2 regions of the Bradyrhizobium sp. USDA 10063 genome follow, and region 2 is predicted to be linked to the other one. Evidence: predicted binding sites of a transcription regulator. Region 2 holds the regulator's gene; the other holds the start of a gene.

Region 1 (15,396 bases), 4.3 Mb from region 2:
CTCAACAAGCTGCCGGTCCTGGTCTGGGCCGGCGCAGCGCTGCTCGGCTGGATCGCCGGCGACGTGATCGCGACCGACCCGGCAGTGGATCCGAAGCTCGATGCGCTGTTTGCCGGACCGGTCGGCGACAAGCTCGATTCCTGGCTGGGCGCGCTCGGCATCGGTCCGCATTTTGCCAGTGGCGGCCATGGCGGCGAGATCGCGCTGGCGCTGCTTGGCGTCATCGTGGTGCTGGTGGTCGGATCGATCTGGCGCCGGCGCGCGCTGCATCACGCCGAGCGGGCCGCCAAGGCGGCCTAATACAACTCCCTCAACCCAGCGGAGGTCTTGATAAGGGCCCGGTAACGGTGCTGCTCTCCCTCCTGAACGCGCGGCGGGTCTTGCAGGCCAAGTGTTTCATGAGCGGCTTTGACCGTTGTCGGGTCCGGATGTTCGACCGAGAATTCGACAAGTGACAGGTCGAGATTCGTCATCGTCTTCGCAGGATGTCCGCGCTCTCCCCAGTCGATGACTGACGGCGCAATGCCGCTCATGGGCAATGATCCGTCGTAAGGCACCGAGAAAGACCAGGAGCGATCCCCGCGCGACACACGCGTCTTCTGCCCGAGGATAGCCCCGTGAGCAGAAAGGACTGCGTCGATATTGCTCGTCCGGACGACCCATCCGCGAAGACGACGCCCGGCATCCCAAGCACGTTTGACATTGGCCGGATCGCTCAAGCCAAACCAGCGAATGCGTCCCGGATCTCCTGCGTCCGGATCAACGGCTATGACCTCGAGGAACACATCGTCGCCCAAGCGCAAGAGCAGATTATGGGTCCCCATCTCTGGATGGCGGCCTCCGAACTGCATTTCGACACCAAGCAGATTGCGGACATGCTCGGCGCCCGCCTCAAGATTGGGGGCAATGATCGTCAGGTGGTCGAGTTGCAAGGGAGGCTCCCTTTCGTCCGGCTTGCGAGCTTATGCGGCGAGTGGTGAAGCGAAGGCGTCATTTCTCGCCGCCCTTACGCTCCCATGTGCGGACGCGGACGACGCTGCATATTTGGTATTTGAAGGCGCTGAAGAACTTTGTGAAGCCAAGCTTTTTGGCCTCGATGTGGTCTGGATGTCCTTTCCATTGGCGAAGCGCTTCCTCGGATTCGAACTCCACGATGGTCACCCTTTCACCGTCCTCTGCAACAAACCCTTTGTGGGACACGTAGCCGGGCACGGTACGCGCCAACTCGCCCATGCGCTTTGCCATAGCGCCGTATTCTTCTTGCGCCTGCATGTTGAGACGGGACCGAAAGACTGTGACGATCATGAAACGTGGACCCCTGCAATCGAAGTGAAAGCGCAGGCTCGCGTCGCCTCGATCTAGACCGATCCCTTGCGCAGTGAGGGGACTATGGAGGCCACGAGAATATCGATCAAATGCATATTTCAGATAATGATTATGCGTTGTCATTATCATCAAGCTTGGCCTTCAGCTCTTGTGCCAGCAACTCGATTGCGGGATCGAAACGGCTGGGCACCACGTTGCGGATCAGTGTCACCGTTGCGGATATCTGGAAGTCAGCCACGTCGAGGGCCTGGAGGCGGGCGCGATGAGGGCTCCGCTCAAATTGCCGATAAGGCACAAGCCCCAGTCCGCCACTGTGGGCAAGGAGCGACAGCTGAAGGTCTTCGCCAAAGACTTCAGCCGCTATGTGGACGGGAGTGTTGTGCCGGTCAAACGCGCGCTCGAGGGCGGCGCGGCAGCCGCAGCCTCGCGGATTAAGGAGCCAGCCCTCTTGCGCCAAATCACGTAGCCGCCACGGACCGCCATCTCGCTTGGTCGACGCTCGCGAAGAAGACACGACAATGACCCGCTCGCTCCCTAGCGAAACGCGCAACAGGCTAGTTGGCACGGCATGCGCGTCCGTCAGCAATCCAATGGCGCAATCGATGGCGCCGCCACGGACTTCCTCAATCAAACCGGTGCTCCAGTTTGAGCTGACTTGCATCCGGATGCGTGGATATGATCGTCGCAGCGCATCGAGTGGAGAGGTCAGGACCATTTCGCCCAGCCCGTGAGCTACGCCGACCCTCAGTTCGCCCGTAGGATTGGCTGCGCTTGTTGCGCACGCCTCCAACTCGGCAACCGCGACGAGAACGCGCCGACAATGTTCGAGCACATGGTTCCCGTGTGCAGTCAGGATCGCCGGCTTCACCGATCGGTCGAACAGAGGATCTCCGCGGAGGGCGGCCTCAAAATTCTGAATTCGTCGCGTGGTGGCAGGCTGGGTCAGGTTGAGCCGAACCGCGGCACGATTGACCGAACCCGTTTCTGCCACCGCAATGAACGCCTGAATGTCCTGGATGTTCATAAACAGAAAGCATAAACCATGGATGTTTATGCGAGAAGCACATTAGAAGCGTCTCTCAGCGCCGCACGATCGAACCGGTGCGTCCGACCAGGCGCGCCAATTGCTTGAAGCGGCTGCCGACGCGATCGGCGACGAGATCGACCATCTGGTGCTCGAACACCAGCATGAGTTTACGTCCGTCGGTGCGGAAATGCGTCGCCGGCAGCACACCGGGTCGTGCCGCCGAGATCAGGTGGGCGACCCGAAACGCGGCGCCGAGCAGGCGGGCGCGTTCGAGCATCGTGTGCGGCACCATCTCCTGCACGATTTCCGGCGGTTCGTTCTCCAGGCTCAAGCCGGCATAGCGATAGAACACCGAGAGCGCGACGAAGGTGCGGCCCTGATGGGTGATGGAGCCGAAATTGCCGTTGGTGATGAGGCTGAGCGTCTCCTCGCCGCGGTGATCGGGATGCACCCGCCACCCGATGTCCGACAGCAGGCAGGCGGCATGACGCAGCCTGCGGTCCTCGTCGGTTTCGCGCAGCCTCACGACGCGCACCAGCCGATCGGTCCAGGCGATCAGTTCCTCGGCATGGCGCGCCGATCGCGAGAGCAGGCCGTTCATCGTCTGCGCCGCGCAGATCAGGCCATCCTTGGCGCGCTCGGCTGGCGGCAGCATTTCGTAGAGCAGGCCCTCGCGCACGCCGAAGGTGGAGAACACGATCGTCTTCGGCTTTGCCACCCGGATGATGTATTCAAGAACGAGCGCAGCGTAGGTGAGCAGCGGCCGCCGCGCATCGGCCACCGCCTCGATATTGGCGAGCATGTTGGCTGCCGCCAGCCGGCGCAGGCGCTGCGCGAAATCGAGCGCGTCGGCAGCGGGAATCGAATAGCCGTGCATCACCTTGAGCGGATAGCCGCTCTGGATGATGTGGATCCGCGCCAGCGCGCGCCAGGTGCCGCCGACCGCGTAGAAGCTGCGGCCGCGGCCCGCCTTGAGTTGCGGAACGTTGGACAGTTCGTTGCGAACGATGCGCTCGGCGCGCTTCAGCGATTTGTGCGAGAGGTCCTGCAGGGCGAGGCTGCCGAGCGGCAGCGTCACGCCGCTGTGGACGCGATTGCCCTTGACGTCGATCAGTTCGACCGAGCCGCCACCGAGATCGCCGACGATGCCGTCGGGCTTGTGCACGCCGGAGACGACACCCAGCGCGGAGAGCTTGGCTTCCCGTGGGCCCGATAGAATTTCGATCCGCGTTCCGCAGATGCGTTCGGCCTCGGCAATGAAATCGGGACCGTTCTTGGCGTCGCGACAGGCCGCCGTCGCGATCGCATAGACGCGGCCGACCCTCTGGATCCGGCACAGCGCGCGAAACCGCCGCAACGCCGTCAGCGCCTTCGCGACCGCATCCTCCGCGAGAAGCCCGGTGCTCTGCACTTCGCGGCCGAGACCGCACAACGCCTTCTCGTTGAACAACGTGATGAGGCTGCGCGACAGCGACTCGTAGACCACGAGACGCACCGAGTTGGAGCCAATGTCGATGACAGCGACGCTGGTAGCGCGCTTGCGCGGTCGCTTCACCGGAAAGTCCCCTTGTGGCGGCTAGCGCTCGTTGCGGCGAGTAAGTCGGCGCGGCGAAGATTCCTTGAGAGACTTTCCACGGCCGGACAGACTCGGATTCGTCATGAAGTAATTATGAAGGTTGAAAGGCTCTTCGCCTTTCGCGGCCTTCATACGCGTTGACGATCCGTCGGGCAACAATCGCCAGCTCTGCTCGGTATCCTTCAGATTCGCGACCATGATCTGTTCGAGAACCTGCTGATGAACCGTGGGATTTTGCAGCGGACAGAGCACCTCGACGCGACGGTCGAGGTTCCGCGGCATCATGTCGGCGGAGGAGATATACACAGCCGCTTTCGCGCTCGGCAGGCCATATCCCATGCCGAAGCAATAGATTCGCCCGTGTTCCAGGAAGCGGCCGATCACCGATTTGACGCGGATGTTCTCGGAGAGTCCCGGCAGGCCCGGCCTGAGGCAGCAGATGCCGCGGACCACGAGTTCGATCGGCACTCCCGCTTGCGATGCTTCGTAGAGCGCGTCGATGATATCGGGGTCGACGAGCGAGTTCATCTTCATCCAGATCGCGGCGGGCCGGCCATGACGCGCATGACCGATCTCGCCCTGGATATGCTCGATGATGCGCTTGCGCAGCGTCAGCGGCGACACCGCCATCTTTTCGATGTCGCTCGGCTCGGCATAGCCGGTGACGTAGTTGAACACGCGCGCGGCGTCGCGGCCGATGATCGGGTCGGAGGTGAAGTAGGAGAGATCGGTATAGATGCGCGCGGTCACCGGATGGTAGTTGCCGGTACCGGTGTGGACATAGGTGGTGAGATTGCCGCCCTCGCGGCGCACCACCATCGACAATTTGGCGTGGGTCTTGAGCTCGATGAAGCCGTAGACCACCTGCACGCCGGCGCGTTCGAGGTCGCGCGCCCAGCGGATGTTGGCTTCCTCGTCGAAGCGAGCCTTCAGCTCGATCAGCGCCGTGACCGACTTGCCGGCTTCAGCCGCCTCCGCCAGCGCGCGCACGATCGGCGAATTCTGCGAGGTGCGATAGAGCGTCTGCTTGATCGCAACGACGTCGGGATCGCGCGCGGCCTGCTGCAGGAACTGCACCACGACGTCGAAGGATTCGTAGGGGTGGTGGACGATCAGGTCCTTCTGCCGGATCGCGGCAAAGATATCGCCGCCGTGGTCGCGCACCCGTTCCGGATGGCGCGGCACATAGGGGGTGAATTCGAGATCGGGCCGGTCGAGCCGGGTGAGCTGCGACAGCTCGTTCATGGCCAGCACGCCGTCGACCAGGAAAACCTCGTCGTCGGCGGCATTGAGCGCGTGCTGCACGAACAGGCGCAGCTCTTCCGGCATCTTGGCCTCGATCTCCAGCCGGATCACCGATCCGCGCCGGCGCCGCTTCAGCGCGGTCTCGAAGGTGCGGACGAGGTCTTCGGCTTCTTCCTCGATTTCGATTTCGGAGTCGCGGATGACGCGGAAGGCGCCCTGGCCATTGACCGTGTAGCCCGGGAACAGACGGCCGATGAAGAGGCCGGTGGCCTGCTCCAACGTGATCAGGCGCAGCCGGCCTTCACTGGGGATGCGGATGAAGCGGTCGATCTTGCCGGGCATGCGGATCAGCGCGTTCATCGCCTTGCCGTCGGAGATCCGCGACAATTGCAGGGCCACCGTGAAGCCGAGGTTGGGGATGAACGGGAAGGGATGCGCCGGATCGATCGCAAGCGGCGTCAGCAGTGGGAAGATGCTGTGGAGGAAATGGTCCTCGATCCAGGCCCGCTCCATCTTGGTGACCTCTCGCCCGTCGACGAGGTCGATGCCGACTTCCGAGAGCATCGTGCGCAGGTCGCTCCAGATCGCTTGCTGGTCGGAGGCGAGCTTGGAAACGGTCTGGTTGATCAGGACGAGCTGTTCGGATGGCGTCAGCCCGTCGGGGCTGCGCTCCGGGATGCCCTCACGGACCTGCGCCTTGATACCGGCGACGCGGACCATGAAGAACTCGTCGAGGTTATTGGCCGATATCGACAGGAATCTCACCCGCTCGAGCGCGGGATGGCCGGGATTGACAGACTCTTCCAGCACGCGGCGGTTGAAATGCAGCCAGGAAAGTTCGCGGTTGATGAAGCGTTCGGGGCTCGTCGCGATCGCCGGCAGACGCTCAACAACCTGCTCTTTCTCTTGTACTTCAATAGGTTGTGCCGATTCCATGAAGTTCTCGATCCGTTCGAGGGAGGCCAGAGCCAGTTAAACAAATGCAGCGCAAACCATGTGATAAACGGATGACGTTTCGATGACATTGACGTTCCGCCACCTTGCGCCGTCAAGTCGCCGCAGGGTCAGGCGTTGCGCCACAATTCCGCGGCCAGTGCCCGCGTCACCGGACGGCCGAGCCGCAGCGCTTCGGTGTCGAGCAGCTCCACCGCCTGACGCGCGGCGGCGTAGGAGCGCTCGATCCGGCTGGCGAGATAGCTCACCAATGGTTCGTCCACGGCCATCTGGCGATCGGTGCAGTATTTGACGATCAGTCCGCGAAACAGGAGATCGTCGGGCGGCAGCAGCGACACGGTCGGCACCGCACGCAGCCGCGACCGGAGGTCGCGCAATTCGATCTCGAAGGCTGAGGGCGGAATGCGAGCGGTCATCAGCACGAAGGCTTCGTCCTGGCGGGCGAGATTGAGCAGATGAAACATCGCGCGCTCGTCAAAGCCGTGCGGCTTCAGGTCTTCAACCACGAGTGCTCCGGTTGCGAGGTCCGCTGGCACGCTCTCGGCTGACAGCGCGTGCGCCGATGTCGAACGCGCGCCGGCGCGCTCGGCCCAGATCGCGGCCAGGTGGCTTTTCCCTGATCCCTCAGGGCCGACCAGCAGCATGATGCGGTTCGGCCAGTCCGGCCAGCTCTCGATCAAGGCGAGGCCGGCCTCGTTCGCCGTTCCCTCGAGGAAGTCATCGCGGGTCAGGCTCTCCGCATGCGGCAGCGCCAACGCAAGCTGACGAGGGTGAACGCTACCTGCCACGCAAAACTCTCCGGGGCCTTCCGTTCTTGTTTGACGCGTTTTCTTCACGCGAACCGGTGCCCACTTCGCTCGAAAACGCTTTAGCGCGCTTCGATCGTGCTCATGTGCCGCACCCACTCCACGAGATAGAGGGAGACGGAAACCAAAGTAAAGATGGTGACAAATCCCATCAGGATCAGATCATAAGGCCTTGGCTGGAAACCGAAACCGAGCGAGGCCAGCACCAGCGCCGCGAACGCGACCTGAGCCACCGTGTTAAGTTTCGAGACCATCAGCGGTTTTATCTCGACCGGCTTGTCGAACAGCCAGGACACGATCACGGCTGCCACGATCATGATGTCGCGCGACACCACGAGGATGACAAGCCAGCGCGGCACCGCGCCCCAGATCCCGAGCGCCACATAGATCGAGACCAGCAGCGCCTTGTCGGCCAGCGGATCGAGCAGGGCGCCGAGCTCGCTCGTCATGTTGAAGCGCTTGGCGAGGAAACCGTCGACGGCGTCGCTGACGCCGGCGATCACGAAGATCGCAAACGCGATTTCCATCTGGCTGGAGACGATCGCCCAGACGATGACCGGCACCAGAATGATGCGGCCCAGGGTGATGATATTCGGAATGCTCAACTCGGTCGCTTCCCGGCTACCGGCCTGAATTCACGGAAGATTCGGCTCTTTTGGGGGCTGAGCCGGTTGTTATCTACATAGTATACCGCCGGCCGCCTTGCGAGCCATTGCGCAGGCGCGGAATTCCTCGTAACCAGCCCTCTTCAACTGGAATTTTCCATGACCGAGCGCAAGAACGGCCTCACTTACGCGGATTCCGGCGTCGACATCGATGCCGGCAATCGGCTGGTCGACTTGATCAAGCCGATGGTCCGCGCCACCGCGCGCGCCGGCGCTGACGCCGAGATCGGCGGTTTCGGCGGCCTGTTCGACCTGAAAGCGGCCGGCTTCAAGGACCCCGTGCTGGTGGCCGCGACCGACGGCGTCGGCACCAAGGTCAAGATCGCGATCGAGACCGGGCTGCATGACGGGATCGGCATCGACTTGGTGGCGATGTCGGTCAACGACCTTGTCGTACAGGGCGCGGAACCGCTGTTCTTCCTGGACTATTTTGCCTGCGGCAAGCTCGATCCGGAGGCGACGGCCGCGATCGTCGCCGGCGTCGCCGAGGGCTGCCGCGAATCCGGCTGCGCACTGATCGGCGGCGAGACCGCCGAGATGCCGGGGCTCTACAAGGACGGCGATTACGACCTCGCCGGGTTTGCGGTAGGGGCCGCCGAGCGCGGGACGCTGCTGCCGCGACCGGATATCGCCATCGGCGATGCCGTGATCGGGCTTGCCTCCTCCGGCGTTCACTCCAACGGATTTTCGCTGGTGCGCAAGATCGTCGAGCAGTCGCGCGTCAGCTTCGACGCTCCGGCGCCGTTCTCGCCGGTCATGACGCTCGGCGGCGCCTTGCTGACGCCGACGCGGCTTTACGTCAAATCCTGCCTGCGTGCGATCCGCGAGACCGGGGCGGTCAAGGGGCTGGCCCACATCACCGGCGGCGGCTTCACCGACAACATTCCGCGGGTATTGCCGAAGCATCTGGGTGTCGGCATCGATCTCGCCCGGCTGCCGGTGCTGCCGGTGTTCAAATGGCTGGCGGAGGCGGGCGGCATTGCCGAGCTCGAGCTGCTGCGCACGTTCAATTGCGGCATCGGCATGATCGCGATCGTGAAAGCGGATGCGGTCGACCGGGTCACGGAGGTCTTCACCGAAAGCGGCGAGACCGCGACATTGCTTGGCGAAGTGATCCACGCGACGGGCGAGCATCGCGTGGTCTACAACGGCCATCTCGATCTTTCGCAATGAAGCGCCGCGTCGCCATCCTGATTTCCGGGCGCGGATCGAACATGGTCGCGCTGATCGAGGCCGCGAAGGCGGAAGACTTTCCGGCCGAGATCGTCGTGGTGATCTCCAACCGCAGCGACGCCGCGGGCCTCGCGAAAGCCAGTGCGAGCGGTATCCCGACCATCGTCATCGAGAGCAAGCCGTTCGGCAAGGACCGCGCCGGCTTCGAGGCGATGCTGCAGCGCGCGCTCGACGAGAATAACGTGGAGCTGATCTGCCTCGGCGGCTTCATGCGGCTGTTCACTGCGGAATTCGTCCAGCGTTGGTACGGCAAGATGCTCAACATCCATCCGTCGCTATTGCCGTGCTTCCCCGGCCTCGATCCGCATGGCCAGGCGCTCAAGGCAGGCGTGAAGATCTCGGGAGCCACGGTGCATTTCGTGATCCCGGAGACCGATGCCGGGCCGATCGTGGTGCAGGGCGCGGTCGTGGTCGCCGATGACGACACGCCGGAGACGCTGGCGGCCCGCGTCATCCAGATCGAGCATCAAATCTATCCGGAAGCGCTGCGGTTGCTTGCGGCAGGCCGGCTCAGGCTGGAAGGCGATGTCTGCAAGACAGCGGGAAACGCGGCGTCAGGCGGCACGCTGATTTCGCCCGCGGCGAGGTAGTGCAGCGCCCGCGTCCGTCAAAGAAATCCCCCCGGGGTGATGCCGGGGGTCACAATCATGATTGCCTGAGCGGATCGTGACTGAAGTCTAGGAGACCTTGAGGTTTTCCGCGGATGACTTGCCGCGGTTCTCCACCAGGTCGTACTCGATCGTCTGGTTTTCGTTGAGCGTAGAGAGTCCTGCGCGCTCAACCGCCGAGATGTGGACGAAGACGTCCTTGTCGCCGACGGCCGGCTTGATGAACCCATAACCCTTGGTCGGGTTGAACCACTTGACGGTACCCTTCGGCATCGCCTGTCTCCTCGTCTAGACATAAAAAAGACGCGGCCACGCTTCGCGCGTACCACGCCACAAACCGGTTTTCGGCAGTCTGATCAAATTTCGATTCTTAGACTTCAAGGTCACGAAACGCACAGTCGAACGGCCCAATCCGATTGTGCCTGAGATTGCAACACGAAAATTGCAAGTTAGCAAGCCTCTGGTGTGCCAAGGGAAATCGGTGCGCCGCGGCAACTCCCTGTGGCCGATGGACCACAATGCTGTTGCCTCGGCCGCAGTGCGCGAGGCCGCCAATTGACGCTCCCGGCGAAGTAGGGGCAAATCGGCCGATATCGATCGCTGTTTTTGCGCATTTTCAGGCTCGCGTCGTTTGGGAATTACATGCATGCGCTCATGGCGCCCGTCGCGAGCAAGCTCCGTCAGAGGCGGCCGCGGCCCGGCATGGGCATTTGTGGTTGCGCTTGTTCTGGCCATCGGCACGATCTGTTCGGCGCAGGCGCAATCCCCGACGCCGACGCCCACACCAACCCCGACGCCCAGCCCGAGCCCTATTCCTGCGCCCACCCCGTCGCCGACGGCCAGCATGGTTAACGCCGATCTTGCGGCGGGCTCGGCGATGACCAATCTCGGCAGCAATTTCCTGGAGCGGATCGGCAATCAGGCGACCAACGGCTTCAACCGCATGTCGCGGAACAATCCCGGCGGGGGAGGTGCCTCCGAGAGCCTGGAGGCGCCTGGCTTCCGCACCTGGTTCGAGGGCTACGGCATCTCGGCGCGCAACGACGCAGTCGGCGATTTCGTCGGCGACCGTCGCAAGACCTGGGGCGGGGTGGCCGGCATCGGCGCCCGGATCGCGCCTGGCGTCAATCTCGGCTTCTCCATCGACCAGAGCCGCACCGATATCGACGTGCCGCTCGCACTGCAATCGGCGGCCATCGACCTGACCCAGTTCGGCGCCCACGCCACCGTCGACAAGGGGCCGTGGACCTGGGTCATCGCCGTGGTGCACGGATTCGGCAACATCCGCTCCAGCCGCGACACCGGTTTTGGTTTTGCGACAGCGGGTTACAACGCCAAGCTCGATGGCGCGCTGAGCGAGCTCAGCTACTACTGGGACAAGGACCAGAGCCGCATCGTGCCGAAGGCGAGCCTCGAATATGTCCGCGCCAGGACCGGATCATTCCAGGAATTCGGCGGCCTCGATCCCGTCTTCGCCGGCGCCGCCACCGTGGAGCGGATGCGGGTGATGATCGGGGCGGAAGTCGGACACTACTGGATATTCGACCAGAAGGTGTTCGACCTCTCGGCCTATGGCAAGTTCGTCGACAATGTCGCGCAGAACTTTGGCGATATCACCGTGAGTCTCGGCAGCCAGAGCGTCACGCTGCAGGGCATTGCCGAAAGCCGATATGGCGCGGATGCCGGCGCGTCGGCGTCGCTCAGCCTGACCAATACCGCGCGGCTTTACCTCAACTACGACGGCAAGTTCCGCGCCGCGATGCAGTCGCACCAGGGGACCGTCGGCGTCGAGTTCAAGTGGTAGTCGCCTCGATCGGGAACGGCTTGGGCGCCACGTAGTTCTGCAATCCAAAATGCTCGCGCGATCCCACCATCAACGGCGTCAATTCGTCGGGATGGATGAATTCGTCGCGGAAGCAGGCATAGACCTTGGGGTCGAAGATGCTCTTCAGCCATTCGATCATCAGCCTGTGGCGGTCGGATTGGCGGAACTGGCGATGATAGCAGAGCCACAGATCCAGTTGATGGTTGACGCCGAGATCGACCGCGACCAGAGGCGCGCCGAGCGCAATCACCGAACTCGGCAGGAAGCCAATTCCCGCGCCCTGTTCGACCGCGTAGAGCACGGCCACGCTGGAATTGGTGGAGATGCCGACGATGCCCTCCAGCGAGTCCACGCCGAGGATCCGCTTGTAGGTGCCGTCGCCATGCGGCACCCCATCCTGCTTGACGATGCGGTGGTGCTTCAGTTCGTCGAGCGATGCCGGCAGGCCGTAGGCATCGCGATAGGCTTTCGAGGCGAAGGCGTAAATGTGCAACCGGCCGATCTTAGTCGCGATCAGTTCGGGATCGTTCGGCCGCTCGATCTGAAGCGAGATGTCCGCCTCCTGCCGCGGAACTTCCGCGCAGCCGGATACGCAACGCAGCTCGACGATGATATTGCGGTAGGTCCGCTCGAACGTGATCAGCCGCGGCAGCACCCAGAAGTTCCCGGGTCCCTCGGTCACCGCGATCCGCACGGTGCCGCTCACCTCCGCCGGTGCCCGCGCACGCCTGGCGATGTTCAGGCTGAGACGCTCCATCTGCTCGACATCGAACAGCAGCGCCCGGCCTTCGCCGGTCAGCGTCAGTTGCGCCTCGTCGCGCGAAAACAGCTTGCAGCCGAGATCGTCCTCGAGCTTGTCGATCTTGCGCATCATTGCGGTTGCGGGAACGCCGAGGACGTCGGCGGCGCGGCTGAAGCTGCGGTTCCGCGCGCACAGCAGGAACACCCGCAAATCTCCCCACGCAGGGCGAAGCGCGTCTTCAAGTTTCTTGCGCTGCATGGGCGCAGCGCTGCCGGCCAGATCATGCGGCATGCGTTTCTTGTCCCGTGTAAAGGGAAGATGCCGCAACCTATGGGATGAGTGTGCACAAAGTGTTGCTTGCGACCCGGAATTTCAACATAAGTGCGCGGGTCTGCGCAGGGGTCGCATAACTACTCCATTACTCCTTGCTGCGTTCGACCTTCACCACGCGTCCCTTGTCGATCGCAAGCGCCAGCCGGCCGTGCTTGAGCTTGAGCGCCGACTCGCCGAACAATTCGCGCCGCCAGCCGTGCAGGGCGGCGACGTCGGCATGATCGTCGGCGGCGATCTGCTCGAGATCGTCGACGGTCGCGATCACCTTGCTCGCGACCGCATGGCGCTCCGACGTCATCCTGAGCAGCACCTTCAACAGTTCGACGATCGCCGCACCGTTGGCGTTGTTGCGCGGCTTCTCGATCTTCGGCAGTTTCGCGAAGTCGCGGGCGAGCCCGCGCTGCACGGCGGCGATGATGTCGGCGCCCCATTTCGAGCGCTCGAATCCTTTCGGCAGCGAGCGCAGGTTGGCAAGCTTCTCCAGCGACGTCGGCGCATGCGTTGCGATATCGCCGACCGCCTCGTCCTTCAGCACGCGCGAGCGCGGCACGTCGCGGCCTTGCGCCTCCTGTTCGCGCCACGCGGCGACCTCGATCAGCACCGCGAGTTCGCGCGGCTTCCGCACCCTGGTTTTCAACCGCTCCCAGGCGCGCTCCGGATGGAAATCGTAGGTGCGGGGCGAGGTCAATATCTCCATCTCCTCGCTGACCCAGTCGTTGCGGCCGCGCTTCTTCAGGTCGGCATCGAGCGCGGTGAAGACGTCGCGCAAATGCGTGACGTCTGAGACCGCGTATTGGACCTGCTCGGCGCTGAGCGGCCGACGTGACCAGTCCGTGAAGCGGTGGGTCTTGTCCGGCCGGTGGCCGGTGATGCGCTCGACGAGCTGGTCGTAGGCGATGCTGTCGCCATAGCCGAGCACCATGGCCGCAACCTGCGTGTCGAAGATCGGGTGCGGGATGGTGTTGGCACGGTGCCAGACGATCTCGATGTCCTGCCGGGCGGCGTGGAAGACCTTCAGCACCTTCTCATTGGCCATCAATTCGAAGAACGGCTTCAAATCGATGCCGGGGGCGAGCGCGTCGATTACGGCGGCCTCGTCCGGGCTTGCCATTTGCAGCACGCAGAGCAGGGGATAGTAGGTCGTCTCCCGCAGGAACTCAGTATCGACGGTGATGACGGGGTGAGCGGCCAAGCGGTCGCAGGCCGCCTGCAGTTCCCAGGTGGTGGTAATCAGATCCATGAACAGTCCATGACGCTTCCGACACGCGTTCTGCCGAAAGCGCAGGTATGTCAAGGGTCTTGGCTGCAATTCTGGCCTTGCATAGGCTCAGGCCAGGTCATCCGGAACAGGTTGCGAACGCGCCCGATGGGCGGCGCGGGGCACGAAACGGTGGTCGAACCGCCGCCTTACTCGTGCCGCGGGTGCTTGGACGGCCGCCGGGCCGCGGGCATCGCGAGCACGATCAGGCAGAGCGCCACCATTGCCATTCCTATGAACTCGAGAGCAAAGGCGTCCATTGGCAATCTCCCTAACAAAGTCGTTAGACTTGTCGGGATCAGATTGACGGTCTGTTAAGGGATTTGGTTACCGGCCGCCGCCCGCCGCGATGGTGGACGAAGGGTTAATGGCGGATCTGCGTGACGGTCGCCGCTGGCCTGCGCCGCAATGATAAGGCTGGCACCTATGTCGCCCCTCATGGTGAGGAGCGCCACCGGGTCCGCGCGAAGCGCGGCCCGATGACAGGCTCCGCGCGTCTCGAACCATGAGGCCCCGCCGGTGGCCTCGGCCTTCGAGACGGTTGCTGCGCAACCTCCTCAGGCTGAGGGGACACTTTGAGTGCGCTTCGCTCTACCCATCCTACGGCTGCGGCTATGCGGCTCATATACCGCTGCGAGACGGTCGCTCTCGAAATCATATCCGGCTGCGAAGATATTACGTGCGGCCCGACACGCGCGGGCGAGAGCGAATGCAATAGGTGATGTCATGTCTTCCCTTCAGGTTGGCACTGGCGACAGGATCATTGATCCGATGATCCAACTGGCGGGCTGCTCGATGCAGCACCGAATCGTCGTCGCGGGGTCCAAGAGCTTTGAGCTGATGCTCGAGCTGCAGCGGCGCGGCTATTTGCGCGCGGCCGCGACGGGCAATTGCGGGCGTCCGGCCGGGCAGTACGACGTTGCGCTTGTCGACTGGCGCCGACGTCCGCTGCGCACGCTCGAGGCGACGCTGGACTGGCTGGTGAAATGCCTGAGCGCCAGCGGCGTGCTGGTGGTCTGGGTCGACGCCCAGAAACCGGCAGCGAACGATAGCCTCCGTGCCTTGCTGGAGAGGCGCCGCTTCGTCGTTGAGCACAGCACCGTGCATGACTACGGTTGCGCGCTTTCGGCACGGCGCCTGCAGACTTATCCGCTGCAGAAGGCGGCCTAGACTCTTCGATGTATCCAAACGAAAAGCCCGGCAGTGTTGGCTGCCGGGCGAACGTGAATATCATTACATGAACACTTCATCCTAGACCGAAGGCGACCGGAGCCCTATCCGGGAAAACACTGGTCGAGCGACGGAACATGCTCGTTGCGAGCCGAGCTGGTTCTGACAGGCGCGTCACAGGATCGCCGCGCCCATTCCCGCGATCGCACTGAAGGCGACGACCACGAGCGGAGGTGCGCGCCAGGCGATGAGCAGTACAAATCCGACGAGGGCGATCGCAAAGTCCCCGGGCGTCTGCACCGTGCTGGTCCACACCGGATCGTAGAGCGCCGCGCCAAGGATGCCGACGACCGCCGCGTTCACGCCGCGCATCATCGCCTGGGCGCTGGGGTGTTTGCGAAAGCCGTCCCAGTACGGCAGCGCCGCAAACAGGATCAGCACGCCCGGAAGGAATATGCCGAGCAGGCCGACGATGGCGCCGGCGACGCCGTGCGGCGACGTCTTGACGACCGCGCCCAGATAGGCGGCGAAGGTGAAGAGCGGTCCGGGGACGGCCTGGGCCGCGCCATAGCCGGTCAGAAACACGTCGTCGCCGACCCAGCCCGGCGTAACCACTGCCTCGCGCAGC
Region 2 (15,396 bases):
CTGAAGGATGGCAAGATCACGCTGACCGACACCAAGGTCAACCTGTCGGGCATGGCGCGCGAGCTCGGCGGACGCGAGGCGATCGCGGCGGCGCTGCGGAATCTGCCCGAGGGCTATTCGGTCGCGGCCAACGACATCAAGGCGCCGCCTTACATTTTCCAGGCCTACAAGGATCCGGTCGCGGTGACCGTGACGCTCACCGGCTATGTGCCCGACAACAACGTTCACGCCGCGCTCGTCGCGGCCGCCGGACGCAAGTTCTTCTCGGAGAAGGTCGTCGACAATCTCAAAGCGAGCGTGGGCGCCCCTTCCGGTTTTGCCAACGCCGTAGTGCCGGCGCTCAGCGCCTTGTCGCGGCTGTCGACCGGTACGCTCGTGGTGACCGATCGCGAAGTGAAGCTGTCGGGCGATGCGTTCTATGACGCCGCCGCCAACCAGATCCGCGCCGGCCTCGGCCGCGACTTTCCGCAAGGCTGGCAGTACAAGGCCGATATTTCGGTGAAGCCGGCGGCGTCGCCGGTGGATGCGACCGTGTGCCAGCAGCTCTTCACCGAGCTCCTGTCGAAGGCGAGGATCCGCTTTGAATCGGGCAAGGCCGATATCTCCGCGGACTCGATCGGCCTGCTCGACCGCCTGACCGAGACCGCATTGCGCTGCCCGAATGCCACGATCGAGATCGCCGGCCACACCGATAGCGACGGCGATGAGAGCGCCAACCAGGCGCTCTCGGAGCGGCGCGCGGAGGCGGTGATGGACTATCTGGTCAAGGCGGGCCTGCCGGCGACGCGCTTCCAGGCGGTCGGCTATGGCGCTACGCAGCCGCTCGCCGGCAACGACAGCGAAGAAGGCAAGGCGCAGAACCGCCGCATCGATTTCGTGGTGAAGTGATGGCCCATCTGGCGACATTCTTCTGGGGTTGGCTGCTCGCAGCGCTGTTGATCGGCCTTGCGATGGGCTGGATATCGGTGGTGCAGCGCGGGGAAGGCGTGTCGCGGAAGCTCGGCGCGATGGCTGGCGCTGCTCGCCGCGATCCTGATCGCCCTTGCGCTCGGCCACGTCGTTCCCGGTCGCTTCGGCTATTGGCTCGATCTGTTCCTGATCATGTTCGCGCTCTACCTCGCCGGATGCCTGGCGGGGTCTTGGCTGCGTGACTGGGTGGTCTCGCGCAGCCAGCCGGCCAGGTGAGGCGGTCGGATGAGGCGGCCAGGCGAGGTTTTCGTGCTCCCGATGGCCGCCGCCGGGACGTTCGGTCGCATCGGCGCTGACTGGCCGCGGCGGGCGCCAACGTGTCAAAGCCTTGTCGGATCGGCGAGAATGCAGCAAAACTGTGCAGCCGCTGTCATGTACTCCCCCTAATGTGTTGAAGATGCGCGTTTTATCGTCGTCAGGCGAATTCCACTTCGGCCCGAAACGCGCTACGACAGGCGAGAGGGAGCAGCGGAGCGTCGGCGGGGTTCGCCCGGTAGCCGTCGTCGCGGGATCGCAATTCGAGGTCTAGATGCTGGAAGCAATCCGCAGGGCGATCGCGTTTCTGCGCCAGAAGCAGGTCCTGCACAAATTCGGCGTTGCGATCAGCATCACGGTCATCGCGATCGCCTGCTACGTGCTCTATCACATGCTCCGCGGCATCGACACCAATGAGGTGCTGGAGGCCATCAAGGGCACCGAGCCGCGTCAGATCGCCCTGGCGGCGCTGTTCGTGGCCGCCGGCTATTTCACGCTGACCTTCTACGATCTGTTCGCGGTGCGCGCGATCGGCCACAGCCACGTTCCCTACCGCATCAACGCGCTCGCCGCCTTCACCTCCTATTCGATCGGGCACAATGTCGGCGCCAGCGTCTTCACCGGCGGGGCGGTGCGCTACCGCATCTATTCGGCCTGGGGGCTGAACGCGATCGATGTCGCCAAGATCTGCTTCCTGGCCGGGCTGACCTTCTGGCTCGGCAATGCCGCCGTGCTCGGCATCGGGATTGCCTATCACCCGGAGGCCGCCGCTTCGATCGACCAGCTTCCGCCCTGGCTCAATCGGATCGCGGCATTCGCGATCATCGTCGCGCTGGTGGCTTATGTGGTCTGGGTCTGGACCCAGCCGCGGGTCGTCGGCCGCGGGCCCTGGACAGTGACGCTGCCGGGCGGGCCCCTGACGCTCCTGCAAATCTGCATCGGCATCGTCGACCTCGCCTTCTGCGCGCTGGCGATGTATGTGCTGGTGCCCGACGAGCCCAATCTCGGCTTCATCGTGGTGGCCGTCATTTTCGTCTCGGCGACGCTATTGGGCTTTGCCAGCCACTCGCCCGGCGGCCTTGGCGTATTCGACGCCGCCATGCTGGTCGGCCTCTGGCAGATGGACCGCGAGGATCTGCTCGGCGGCATGCTCTTGTTCCGGATGCTCTACTATATTTCACCCTTTGTCATATCTGTAATCTTGCTGACGCTTCGGGAGGTTATCCTCGGAACGCGAATCAAGCGGCTGCGCCATTTGGCTGCTGGCCCCGACGCCGAACCGCGACATGAGGCCATTTATGTCCGCGAGCGTGGAGACACCAGCGCCTGACGCCGTCGCCTGAACAGGAAGAAGCCGGCTCCATGGCACTTCACGAATCCTCTTCCTCCTTCTTCTCGCCGTGGCCCGACCGGCTGCGGCATTCGGCCATTGTCCTGCTTGCGGCGGGGCTGGCGCTCAGCGTGCTGGTTGCGCTCGATGAACTCTCGCTGATCCGGGCTTCTGCGGTGTTCCTTTGCATTGCCGCCGCGGCGCTGGTCCCCTGGCGCCTGCACGACGTGGCGGCCTCCCGCGAGGATACCCGCAGCGTCAACCCGGTCGAGACCGGGGCGGTTGCCGCCGTCGTTGCCGGCATGCCGGACCCGGCTGTGCTGCTCGACCGCGCCGGCCGCGTCATCCACCTCAATGCCGCGGCGGCCCAGCTCGCGCCGGCATTGCGCAAGAACGAGCTGGCGCAGTTCGCGCTGCGCTCGCCCGAGATCATCACCGCGCTGCGCGAGGCGATCGCCACCACCGAGCCGCGGCGCGCTTCCTATCTCGACCATGTCCCGGTCGATCGCTGGATGGAATTGGTGATCACGCCGGTGCCGGTGCCGACGCTGTTCGGCGGCACCGACAAATGCATGCTGATGACCTTCCACGACCTGACGCCGCTGCGCCGGGTCGAGGAAATGCGCGCCGACTTCGTCGCCAATGCCAGCCACGAACTGCGGACGCCGCTCGCCGCGCTGTCGGGCTTCATCGACACCCTGCAGGGGCCGGCCAGGGACGATCCGCGGGCGCGGGAGCGCTTCCTCGGCATCATGCACACCCAGGCCACCCGGATGGCGCGGCTGATCGACGATCTGTTGTCGCTGTCGCGCGTCGAGCTCTCGGCCCATGTCCGCCCCGACACCTGCGTCGACCTGATCCCGATCATCCGTCAGGTCGCCGACGGCCTGGAGCCGCTGGCGCGCGAGCGGCAGGTTGTGATCGAGATCGAGCTTCCGGAGACGCCGGTCATGATCGCGGGCGACCGCGAGGAATTGTTGCGGTTGTTCGAGAACCTGATCGAGAACGCGCTGAAATACGGCGCCTCCGGCGGCAAGGTGATCGTCTCGCTGAAGGAGGCCACCTCCGGCGAGGGGACCCCGGAGATCCGGGTCATGGTGCGTGATTTCGGTCCCGGCATTGCTCCAGAACACCTGCCGCGGCTGACCGAGCGCTTCTATCGGGTGGATGTCGGCGACAGCCGCGCCCAGGGCGGAACCGGGCTCGGATTATCCTTGGTGAAACATATTCTTAACCGTCATCGCGGCCGTCTTTTGATCGAAAGCGTGCCGAAAAACGGCGCTACTTTTACCGCCTGTTTTCCCCAGGTAAAGACTGCTGCAGCGGCATAAAAACAAGCAATTTCAATTGCTTGGATGTGTCATCCAACTGTCATCCAACCTTCGTAAAACGAGCATCGACCGCTCCTAAACGGACCGGCGTGAGCGCGATCGGGCGCATCCGGCGCGTTCGCTCACAGGATGGAGACCACCCCATGAATTTCTTTAGGACAATCGTCGCTGCCGGCCTGGTCGCCGTTTCGACGTCGGCCTTTGCGGCCGATATCACCGGCGCGGGCGCGACATTTCCGTTCCCGATCTATTCCAAGTGGGCGGACGCCTATAAGAAGGAGACCGGCAACGGCCTGAACTATCAGTCGATCGGTTCGGGCGCCGGCATCAAGCAGATCCAGGCCAAGACCGTGACCTTCGGCGCCAGCGATGCTCCGCTCAAGCCCGAGCAGCTTGAAAAGGATGGCCTCTCCCAGTGGCCGATGGTGATGGGCGCGATCGTGCCGGTCGTGAATCTCGAAGGCGTGAAGCCGGGCGAGTTGGTGCTGTCGGGCGATGTGCTTGCCAACATCTATCTCGGCAAGATCACCAAGTGGGACGATGCGGCGATCGCCAAGCTCAATCCGAAGCTGAAGCTGCCGTCCGACGCGATCACGGTGGTCCGCCGTTCCGACGGCTCGGGTACCACGTTCAACTTCACCGACTATCTCTCGAAGGCGAGCGCCGACTGGAAGTCCAAGGTCGGCTCGGGTACCGCGGTCGAATGGCCGGTCGGTGTCGGCGCCAAGGGTAATGAGGGCGTGGCCGGCAATATCAGCCAGACCAAGAACGCCATCGGCTATGTCGAATATGCCTACGCCAAGCAGAACAAGCTGACCTACGCTTCCATGATCAACAAGGCCGGCAAGACCGTGCAGCCGACCATGGCAGCTTTCCAGGCGGCCGCGTCCAATGCCGACTGGTCCAAGGCTCCGGGCTACTACGTGATCCTGACCGACCAGCCGGGCGACGGCTCCTGGCCGATCACGGCGGCGACCTTCATCCTGATGCACAAGCAGCCGGCGGATAAGGCGGCTTCGGCCGAAGCCATCAAGTTCTTCAAGTGGTCGTTCGAGAAGGGCGGCAAGATGGCCGAGGAGCTCGACTACATTCCGATGCCGGAATCGGTCGTCAAGCTGATCGAAAAGACCTGGTCGTCGGACATCAAGAGCTGAGCCTTGCGTCGCAAGCCTCGCGCCCCATCATCTTCCGGGGCGCGAGCACTGAAAGTGATCCCGGAATCCCTGGGGGGTTCCGGGTCTGGTCTTCGGACCCCGGAGTGACGCCGGACTGATCGTCAACAGGATCGCTCACGCGGAAGCGACCTTTTTATTGTATCAAGTCAACACAGGGGATTGGCGTGGCAGACATGGCCGTTCAAGGCGACGTAATGACGGCGGCTGGACCTTACGATCGTGCCAAGGCCCTCAGCGCTTTCAAACTCGGTGACATCACCTTCTACTGGATCACCCGGGCCTGCGCGATTTCGGTGCTCCTGATCCTCGGCGGCATCATCCTTTCGCTGATCGTCGGCGCCTGGCCGGCGATCAAGGAATACGGCCTCGCCTTCCTGTCGACGCAACGCTGGGCGCCATCGGCCGATCCGCCGGTGCTTGGTGCGCTCGGGCCGATCTATGGCACGCTGATCACCTCGGTGATCGCAATGATGATCGCCATCCCCGTCGGCATCGGCATCGCCGTGTTCCTCACCGAGCTCTGTCCGCAATGGCTGCGCCGCCCGATCGGCATCGCAGTGGAGCTGCTCGCCGGCATCCCCTCGATCATCTACGGCATGTGGGGCTTCTTCGTGCTGGGCCCGTTCCTCGCCAATACCTTCCAGCCGTTCATGATCCGCCTGTTCGACGGCGTGCCGGTGCTGGGCGCGGTGTTCGCAGGCCCGCCGTCCTATCTCAGCCTGTTCAACGCCGCGCTGATCCTGGCGATCATGGTGCTGCCCTTCATTACGGCAATCTCGGTCGACGTGTTCAAGACGGTGCCACCCGTCCTCAAGGAGGCGGCCTACGGGGTCGGCTGCACCACCTGGGAAGTCGTCCGCAACGTCGTGATCCCCTATACCCGCGTCGGCGTGATCGGCGGCATCATGCTGGCGCTCGGCCGCGCGCTCGGCGAGACCATGGCCGTGACCTTCATCATCGGCAACTCGTTCCGCATCTCCTCGTCGATCTTCGCCCCGGGCACTACGATCTCGGCGGCGATCGCGAGCGAATTCGCCGAGAGTGACGGATTGCACCAGTCGGGCCTGATCCTGCTCGGCCTCTTGCTGTTCGTGCTGACGTTCATTGTTCTCGCCTGCGCGCGACTGATGCTGATGCGTCTGGAAAAGAAGGCTGGGAACTGAGCCATGAATCCGATTTACAGGTCCCGCCGCCGCAACGACATCATCGTCCGCGGGCTTTGCATCGCCGCTGCCGCGTTCGGGGTGACCTGGCTGGCGCTGATCCTGTTCACGCTGTTCTACAACGGTCTCGCCGGCCTTAGCCTCGACGTGTTCACGAAGAACACGCCGCCGCCCGGCTCCACCGATGGCGGCCTCTTGAACGCGATCGTCGGTTCGTTGATCATGACCGTGATCGGCGTCGGCATCGGCGCGCCGCTCGGCCTGTTTGCCGGCACCTATCTCGCCGAATACGGCAAGCATGACCGGCTCACCTCGGTGATCCGCTTCATCAACGACATCCTCCTGAGCGCGCCGTCGATCATCATCGGCCTGTTCATCTATGGCGCCGTCGTCGTGCCGATGGGCGGCTTCTCTGCACTGGCCGGCTGCCTGGCGCTGGCGGTGATCGTCATCCCCGTCGTGCTGCGCACCACCGAGGACATGCTGCTGCTCGTCCCGAACCCGCTGCGCGAGGCGGCGTCGGCGCTTGGCCTTCCGCGCTCGCTGGTGATCAAGAGGATCGCCTATCGCGCGGCGCGCTCCGGCCTGATCACGGGCGTGCTGCTGGCGACCGCCCGCGTTGCCGGCGAGACCGCGCCGCTGTTGTTCACCGCGCTGTCCAACCAGTTCTTCAGCCTGAACCTGACCAAGACGATGGCGAACCTGCCGGTGACCATCAACAACTTCGTGCAAAGCCCCTACGCCTATTGGAAGGAACTTGCCTGGAGCGGCGCTTTGCTCATCACCTTGACCGTGCTCGCGCTCAACATCGGCGCGCGCATCCTCGGCGCCGAAAGGAGCGCAAAATGACCGATCTGTCCGTATCGACGACCAGCCCGAGCGCGGCCATTCCCCAGAAGTCGCTGCCGGAAGCGCCGCCGAAGGTGACCGCGCGCAGCCTCAACTTCTATTACGGCGAGCACCACGCGCTGAAGAACATCAACCTGACGCTCGGAACCAACCGCGTCACCGCCTTCATCGGTCCGTCCGGTTGCGGCAAGTCAACGCTGCTGCGGATCTTCAACCGGATGTACGATCTCTATCCGGGCCAGCGCGCCACCGGGCAGTTGATGCTGGACCAGACCAACATCCTTGACCCTAAGCTCGACCTCAACCTGCTGCGGGCGCGGATCGGGATGGTGTTCCAGAAGCCGACGCCGTTCCCGATGACGATCTATGAGAACATCGCCTTCGGCATCCGCCTCTACGAGAAGATCTCGAAGTCCGAAATGGACGGGCGCGTCGAGAAGGCCCTGCGCGGCGGCGCGCTGTGGAACGAGGTCAAGGACAAGCTCAACGCCTCCGGCCTGAGCCTCTCCGGCGGCCAGCAGCAGCGCCTCTGCATCGCCCGTACGGTTGCGGTGCGGCCCGAAGTGATCCTGTTCGACGAGCCCTGCTCGGCGCTCGATCCGATCTCGACCGCCAAGGTCGAGGAATTGATCCAGGAGCTGTCGGAGGACTACACGATCGCGATCGTCACGCATAACATGCAGCAGGCGGCGCGCGTCTCAGACAAGACCGCCTTCATGTATCTGGGCGAACTGATCGAGTTCGACGACACCAGCAAGATCTTCACCTCGCCGAGCGATCGACGCACCCAGGACTACATTACCGGCCGGTTCGGCTGAGGAGGGACATCATGGCTTCTGAACATACCGCCAAGGCGTTCGACAGCGATCTTCAGGAACTGACCCGCCTGGTCGCGGAGATGGGCGGGCTGGTCGAACGGATGATTACCGAATCCGTCGATGCGCTGATCCGCCGCGACATCGCGCTAGGCAAGCGTGTCGTCGCTTCCGACATCGAGATCGACAGCCTGCAGCGCGTGATCGAAGAGCGCGCCGTGCTGACGATCGCCCGCCGCCAGCCGATGGCCGTCGACCTGCGCGAGATCGTGGGCGCGATGCGGGTGGCGACCGACCTCGAGCGGATCGGCGACCTCGCCAAGAACATGGGCAAGCGCGTCGCCGCGCTGGAAAACGACTTCCAGCCGCTCAAGTTGATCCGCGGCCTGGAGCACATGACCGACCTCGTGCTGTCGCAGGTCAAATCCGTGCTCGACGCCTATGCCGCGCACGATCTGCCGGCGGCGATGAACGTCTGGAAGAGCGACGAGGAAGTGGACGCGATCTGCACCTCGCTGTTCCGCGAACTCCTCACCTACATGATGGAAGATCCGCGCAACATCTCGTTCTGCATCCACCTGATGTTCTGCGCCAAGAACATCGAGCGGATCGGCGACCACGCCACGAACATCGCTGAAACGGTCTTCTACATGATCGAGGGTCAGCAGATGACCGACAAGCGTCCGAAGGGGGATATGACGACGTTCGCTACCACTGTTCCAGGTAACTAGCGCACGATCCGGAAAACCGAACCCGGTTTCCGACAGGATCATGCTCAAACATTGACGAGCGGGATGACGATTGAGCAGAGAGTCGTCCCGCTATAGGAGAAGCCAAGCCGATGAGCGCTCGCATTCTGGTGGTCGAAGACGAAGAAGCGCTGACGACGCTGTTGCGCTACAATCTCGATGCAGAAGGCTATGATGTCGAAACGGTCGCCCGTGGAGACGATGCGGACACAAGGCTCAAGGAACGCATTCCCGACCTTGTCGTGCTCGACTGGATGCTGCCGGGGCTCTCCGGCATCGAGCTGTGCCGCCGCCTGCGGGCGCGGCCCGAGACCAAGCAGCTCCCGATCATCATGCTGACCGCGCGCGGCGAGGAAAGCGAGCGCGTGAGAGGGCTGGCTACCGGCGCCGACGACTACATCGTCAAGCCGTTCTCGGTGCCCGAGCTGCTTGCACGGGTGAAGGGCCTGTTGCGTCGGGCAAGCCCGGAGCGGCTCGCCACCGTGCTCACCTATGGCGACATCGAACTCGATCGCGAGAAGCGCCGCGTCGCGCGCTCGGGCCGGCCGATCGATCTCGGCCCGACCGAATATCGGCTGCTGGAGTTCTTCCTGGAGCATCCGGGCCGCGTGTTCAGCCGCGAGCAATTGCTCGACAGCGTCTGGGGCCGCGACATCTATATCGACGAGCGCACCGTCGACGTCCACATCGGCCGCCTGCGCAAATTGCTCAATCCCGGCCGCGAGCAGGACCCGATCCGCACCGTGCGCGGCGCCGGCTACGCGCTGGATGATCGCTTCGCGAAGGCCGAGCCATCGTAAGATCGCTGACTCGTCGTCCCGGGCTTGATCCGGGACCCATAACCACCGCAGCCATTTGTTTGAACACGCTGGGCCCCAGCGGGCAGTAACCACGAACACCTGTGGTTATGGGTCCCGGCGTTCGCGGGACGACATTCGTTGATGCAACCCGGCTTACTTGCCGTGTGACGGCTTGGCTGTCGGACGGCGGCGGTCGGCCGCCGGCTGGTAGGCGACCCGCGAGTGGTGCGCGCAATAGGGCAGGCCGGGAAGCGCCTTGCCGCCGCAGAAGAAGAATTCCGGGCTCGAGGGATCGCCGACCGGCCAGTGGCAGGTGGCCTCGTTCAATTCGAGCAGCGACAGGCGCTGGTTCATCGGCACCACATTGTCATAGGCGACCGGGTCGGCTTCCACCTCCACCTCGAAGACATGGGCGAGCGCGGTGTTGCCGCGGGAGACCGGTCGCGCCACCCGCATCATCGGCTGTGCGGGACGCGCCTTGCGCTGCCGCGGCGCTGCCGCAGCGGGACTCTTGGCGCGGCCAGACAGGCCCAACCGATGAACCTTGCCGATCACCGCATTGCGCGTCACGTTGCCGAGTTCCGCAGCGATCTGGCTCGCCGAAAGCCCGGCTTCCCAGAGCTTCTTCAACTGCTCGACGCGTTCGTCGGACCAGGTCAATACCGTCATCGCATGTTTCCCTTCGCGTTGCGCCGGCCGATCCTTGGACGGCGCTGCGATGCCAAATCTCAAAAATCCCTGCGGGCAGAATCCCTTAAGGCTCGCCGGGCGCGAAAAGCGCGCCCGAACGTGTACGCTGCACACAGAGAACTCTTGGGATCAAAACCGCCGCACGAGATGTCGTACCCGACAGCCCAGACGCTACAATATGGCGTGACTCTGGCGCAAGAGTCCGCGCCTGTGCGTCCACATGTTCCGACATTTAGGGATTGCAATCGGGCTTTTCCACCACACCGGAAAGCTACGGAATACCTGTACTTTGCAGCGCAGCTTGGCGGCTTCGTGGCGATTGACAGCACCCGCCGCGCGCATAGAATGCCTCTACGTGCCGCCCTGCAAAGGCGGCACGTTTTGTTTTCGCTGGATGAGCATCTAGCCGCGTGCCTCACGCCGCCAGGGCTTATCTGAAAAGGCTTGTCTGAAACTCTTCAGTGATCGCCATGACCGACAGCGCCACGTCGCATCTGCTTCCCGTTTTTGCCAGGGCCGATCTCGGCTTCGAGCGCGGCGAAGGCTGCTGGCTGATCTCGACCAAGGGCGAGCGCTATCTCGATTTCACCTCCGGCGTCGCGGTGAACGCGCTCGGCCACGCCCATCCGCATCTGGTGAAGGCGCTGCAGGAACAGGCGACAAAGCTCTGGCACATGTCGAACCTGTTCAAGAGCCCGGACGGCGAGAAGCTGGCCGCGCGGCTGTGCGAGCAGAGTTTTGCGGACCTCGTGTTCTTCTGCAATTCCGGCGCTGAAGCGATGGAGGGCGTGATCAAGCTCGTGCGCCACTATCACTTCTCGAAGGGGCGCCCGGAACGCTATCGCATCATCACCTTCGACGGCGCCTTCCACGGCCCGTACGCTCGCGACGCTCGCCGCGACCGGCGCCGCCAAATATCTCGAGGGCTTCGGTCCGCCGATGGACGGCTTCGACCAGGTGCCGCACGGCGACATCGAAGCGGTGAAACGCGCGATCGGTCCACAGACCGCGGGCATCCTGATCGAACCGGTGCAGGGCGAAGGCGGTGTGCGCAGTGCGCCGCCAGCCTTCTTCAAGGCGCTGCGCCAGCTCTGCGACGAGCACGGCCTGCTGCTCGCCTTCGACGAGGTGCAGACCGGCATGGGCCGCACCGGCGAGCTCTTCGCCTACAAGCGCGTCGGGGTCACGCCTGATGTGATGTCGCTCGCCAAGGCGCTCGGCGGCGGCTTTCCGATCGGCGCCTTCCTCGCGACCGCGGAAGCCGCGTCCGGCATGGCGCCGGGCTCGCACGGCTCGACCTTCGGCGGCAACCCGCTTGCGGTCGCGGCCGCCAGCGCCGTGCTCGACGTGATGCTGCAGCCCGGCTTCTTCGATCACGTGCAGAAGATGTCGCTCCTGCTCAAGCAGAAGCTCGCCTCCGTGGTCGATCGCTATCCGTCCATTCTATCCGAAGTGCGCGGCGAGGGGCTTCTGATCGGCGTCAAGGCCGTGGTGCCTTCGGGCGACCTCGTCAACGCCCTGCGCGAGCAGAAGCTGCTCACGGTCGGCGCCGGCGACAACGTGGTGCGTTTCCTCGCACCGCTGATCGTCGGCGAGGCCGAAATCGAGCAGTCCATCGCCTGCCTCGAGCGCGCCTGCGCTGCGCTCTCCAGCGACCCCTCAAAGAAGGCAGCGGGGCAATGAGCACGATGCCCCGTCATTTCCTCGATATCAGCGAGATGCCGCTGAACGAGCTGCGCGCCATGCTTGCCGCCGGCACCGCCATGAAGGCGAGACTGAAGGCGCATGAGAAAGCTACGAAGCCGCTCGAGGGCAAGACGCTGGCAATGATCTTCGAGCGCCCCTCGACCCGCACGCGGGTATCGTTCGATGTCGGCATGCGCCAGCTCGGCGGTGAATCGATCATGCTCACCGGTGCCGAGATGCAGCTCGGCCGCGGCGAGACCATCGCCGACACGGCGCGCGTGCTGTCGCGCTATGTCGATGCGATCATGATCCGCATCCTCAACCACGAGGCGCTGCTGGAGCTTGCCGCGCATGCCACCGTCCCCGTCATCAACGGGCTGACGCGCCGCTCGCATCCCTGCCAGGTGATGGCCGACCTGATGACGTTCGAGGAGCGTCGCGGTTCGATCGAGGGCAAGACCGTGGCCTGGACCGGCGACGACAACAACGTGCTGGCATCATGGGCGCATGCCGCCGAGCGCTTCAAGTTCAGACTCAACATTGCGACGCCGCCGGAACTCGCGCCCAAGAAGGTGATGCGCGACTGGATCAAGGCGACCCAGGCGCCGATCGTGCTTGGCAACGACCCCGAGGCAGCCGTGCGCGGCGCCGACTGCGTCGTCACCGACACCTGGGTGTCGATGGGCGACAAGGACGGCGAGCACCGGCACAATCTGCTCCGGCCCTATCAGGTCAATGCCAAGCTGATGTCGCTGGCGAAGCCCGATGCATTGTTCATGCATTGCCTGCCCGCACATCGCGGCGAGGAAGTCACTGACGAAGTGATCGACGGTCCGCAGTCGGTGGTGTTCGATGAGGCCGAGAACCGCCTGCATGCGCAAAAGGGCATTCTGGCCTGGTGTTTCGACGCAGTCGCGTAGCGCGTCGCCAACATAGCTGTCGTCCCGGCCAAGCGAAGCGCGAGCCGGGACCCACAACCACCGATGCGAGTTGTTGCATCAGGCTGCGGCCCCAGCTTTTCGCAATACTAGCATCGGTGGTTATGGATCCCTGCTTTCGCAGGGATGACGGCTAACAACGATAGATGTGAACCCCTTTCGTTTCGCCTCTCGAGACCCCAGATAAAGCGCCATGGTTTCACAATCCCCCGACATCAAGATCACGGAAACGCCGACCCGCGCGCCATCAGCCGTGCCGGTCGACGACGCGGTGCTGCCGTTCGAGATCGATGCACTCGATCTGCGCGGCCGGCTGACGCGGCTCGGTCCCACCCTCGACGACATCCTGCACAAGCACGATTATCCGCCTGCCGTCGGCAAATTGCTCGGCGAGGCGATTGTGCTGACGACGCTGCTCGGTTCATCCCTGAAGTTCGACGGCCGTTTCATCCTGCAGACCCGGACCGACGGTCCGGTCTCGTTCCTGATCGTCGATTTCAAGGCGCCGGATCGGCTGCGGGCCTATGCGCGCTACGATGCAGCGCGACTGCATGACGGGCTCGATTCCGGCGCGCTGCTCGGCAAGGGCCATCTGGCGATGACCATCGACCAGGGGCCGGACATGAGCCGCTACCAGGGCCTGGTCGCGCTCCATGGCGGCAGCCTCGAGGACGCAGCGCATGAGTACTTCCTGCGCTCGGAGCAGATCCCGACGCGCGTGCGGCTTGCGGTCGGCGAGGAATGGCGCGGCGGCGATGGCGGCAAGCATCGCTGGCGGGCCGGCGGCATGCTGCTGCAGTTCCTGCCGAAGGCGCCGGAGCGCGCGCGGCAGGCCGATCTGCATCCCGGCGATGCGCCCGAAGGCACTGTCGCCCACGAGGTCCCGGACGACGATGCCTGGGTCGAGGGGCAGTCGCTGATCGGCACGGTCGAAGACATCGAACTGCTCGATCCCGATCTCTCAGGCGAGCGGTTGCTGTACCGCCTGTTCCACGAGCGCGGCGTGCGCGTGTTCGCGCCGCTGCCGCTGCGCGCGCAATGCTCCTGCTCGCGCGAGGCGGTGTCCTCGATGCTGAAAAGCTTTACGGCGAAGGACCGCGCCGACATGGTGAAGGACGGCAAGGTCGTCGTCACCTGCGAGTTCTGCTCGTCGGTGTATCAATTCACGCCGGAAGAAGCCGGGGTGGAGTAGGGCCTCGAATGTAGAACGTAGGGTGGGCAAAGCGTAGCGTGCCCACCATTGCGAGCGGAATGCTGAGGGTGGGCACGGCGCGAAGACGCGCCTTTGCCCACCCTACGACTCCGCGTGAGGGCGAGAGGCTAATTCAACACCCTTTTCCCGTCCGCGGGGCTGTCGAGCGAAAATGTCGGCACGTCGATCTCGAACCGTTCGCCGCTTTCGCTCACCATCTGGTAGCGCCCGCTCATGAAGCCGGAGGCGGTCGGCAGCGGCACGCCCGAGGTGTATTCGAAGCGCTCCCCCGGCGCGAGCACCGGCTGCTCGCCGACCACGCCTTCGCCGCGCACTTCCTGCTGGCGGCCGGTGGCGTCGGTAATGAGCCAATACCGGGTGCGCAGTTGCACCGTCTCGGTGCCGGAATTGGTGATGACGATGGTGTAGGACCAGAAATATTGCCGGTTCTCGACCGACGAACGTTCCGGCAGGAAGTTCGGCTCGACAGTGACTTCGATGTCGCGGGTGACGGCGCGGTACACGTATCAGGTCTCCTGAAGTCGCATCATAGCCAATAAGTCCGTCGGAACCAATCGTCGGGCCGGGCGACGAAAGTTTGCTTAGCTACTGCTTTTCATCGCCGTTTGACCATAGTTCCGCTCTAAAGCCGCGAGCGTCCGCGCCCAGTCCACGTCTCTTGTCTGCAAGTTGCGGGCAGATATTATGTTTTTTTGAATCGGGGCGGCGCAAAACTCTGTTCGTTCACGGTGCCCGATGACGTCGATTGCCGATCCAATTTCCGGGACGCAGCTTGCCGACGCCAATAACGCGAGCGAAGCGGCCGCCGCCGCGCCCGCGATCACGCTGCAGGCGACCTCCGAGCGCGAATTGCGATTGGATTTATTCCGCGGGCTCGCGCTGTGGTTGATCTTCATCGACCATTTGCCGACGAACATCCTGACCTGGCTCACGATCCGCAATTACGGCTTCTCCGACGCGACCGAGATCTTCATCTTCATCTCCGGCTACACCGCGGCTTTCGTCTATGGCCGCGCGATGCTCCAGGCCGGTTTCGTGGTTGCGACCGCGCGCATCCTGCGCCGCGTCTGGCAGATCTACGTCGCGCACGTGTTCCTGTTCACGATCTTCCTTGCGGAAATCTCCTACGTCGCCACCCGCTTCGAGAACCCGCTCTACAGCGAAGAGATGGGGATCATGGATTTCCTCAAGCAGCCCGATGTCACCATCGTCCAGGCGCTGCTGTTGCGCTTCCGCCCCGTCAACATGGACGTGCTGCCGCTCTACATCGTGCTGATGCTGTTCCTGCCCTTGATCCTGTGGCTGATGAAATGGCGGACCGACGTGACGCTGGCGCTCTCGGCCGCCCTGTACGTCCTGACCTGGCATTTCGATCTCTATCTCAGCGCCTATCCGAACGGCGTCTGGGCGTTCAATCCGTTCGCCTGGCAATT

What was found. The regulator PhoB, encoded in region 2, activates phosphate uptake and scavenging genes when phosphate is short. The targets are predictions, from matches to a motif close to TGTCATNNANCTGTCAT.
Region 1: a site for PhoB is predicted at 6,182-6,198, ahead of ACVJGD_RS05125 (RNA degradosome polyphosphate kinase). Genes of this name have one in related genera too.

Annotation. Positions count from the first base shown of each region.
Region 1 is NZ_JBSSGP010000002.1:686,079-701,474, forward strand. It holds gene ACVJGD_RS05100 (TerC family protein) at 1-300, shown strand, start outside; gene ACVJGD_RS05105 (VOC family protein) at 297-932, opposite strand; gene ACVJGD_RS05110 (antibiotic biosynthesis monooxygenase family protein) at 991-1,305, opposite strand; gene ACVJGD_RS05115 (LysR family transcriptional regulator) at 1,436-2,350, opposite strand; gene ppx (exopolyphosphatase) at 2,406-3,908, opposite strand; gene ACVJGD_RS05125 (RNA degradosome polyphosphate kinase) at 3,930-6,110, opposite strand; gene ACVJGD_RS05130 (chromosomal replication initiator DnaA) at 6,239-6,916, opposite strand; gene ACVJGD_RS05135 (CDP-alcohol phosphatidyltransferase family protein) at 6,997-7,539, opposite strand; gene purM (phosphoribosylformylglycinamidine cyclo-ligase) at 7,699-8,772, shown strand; gene purN (phosphoribosylglycinamide formyltransferase) at 8,769-9,422, shown strand; gene ACVJGD_RS05150 (cold-shock protein) at 9,510-9,713, opposite strand; gene ACVJGD_RS05155 (autotransporter outer membrane beta-barrel domain-containing protein) at 10,087-11,244, shown strand; gene ACVJGD_RS05160 (LysR family transcriptional regulator) at 11,234-12,298, opposite strand; gene rnd (ribonuclease D) at 12,426-13,580, opposite strand; gene ACVJGD_RS05170 (hypothetical protein) at 14,370-14,768, shown strand; gene chrA (chromate efflux transporter) at 14,943-15,396, opposite strand, start outside.
Region 2 is NZ_JBSSGP010000002.1:4,979,217-4,994,612, reverse strand. It holds gene ACVJGD_RS25650 (OmpA family protein) at 1-888, shown strand, start outside; partial or broken gene ACVJGD_RS25645 (hypothetical protein) at 888-1,185, shown strand; gene ACVJGD_RS25640 (lysylphosphatidylglycerol synthase domain-containing protein) at 1,499-2,554, shown strand; gene ACVJGD_RS25635 (ATP-binding protein) at 2,587-3,885, shown strand; gene pstS (phosphate ABC transporter substrate-binding protein PstS) at 4,029-5,039, shown strand; gene pstC (phosphate ABC transporter permease subunit PstC) at 5,234-6,223, shown strand; gene pstA (phosphate ABC transporter permease PstA) at 6,227-7,072, shown strand; gene pstB (phosphate ABC transporter ATP-binding protein PstB) at 7,069-7,890, shown strand; gene phoU (phosphate signaling complex protein PhoU) at 7,902-8,618, shown strand; gene phoB (phosphate regulon transcriptional regulator PhoB) at 8,729-9,436, shown strand; gene ACVJGD_RS25600 (GcrA family cell cycle regulator) at 9,590-10,105, opposite strand; partial or broken gene ACVJGD_RS25595 (acetylornithine transaminase) at 10,597-11,809, shown strand; gene argF (ornithine carbamoyltransferase) at 11,806-12,732, shown strand; gene ACVJGD_RS25585 (Hsp33 family molecular chaperone) at 12,944-13,942, shown strand; gene apaG (Co2+/Mg2+ efflux protein ApaG) at 14,071-14,466, opposite strand; gene ACVJGD_RS25575 (OpgC domain-containing protein) at 14,699-15,396, shown strand, end outside.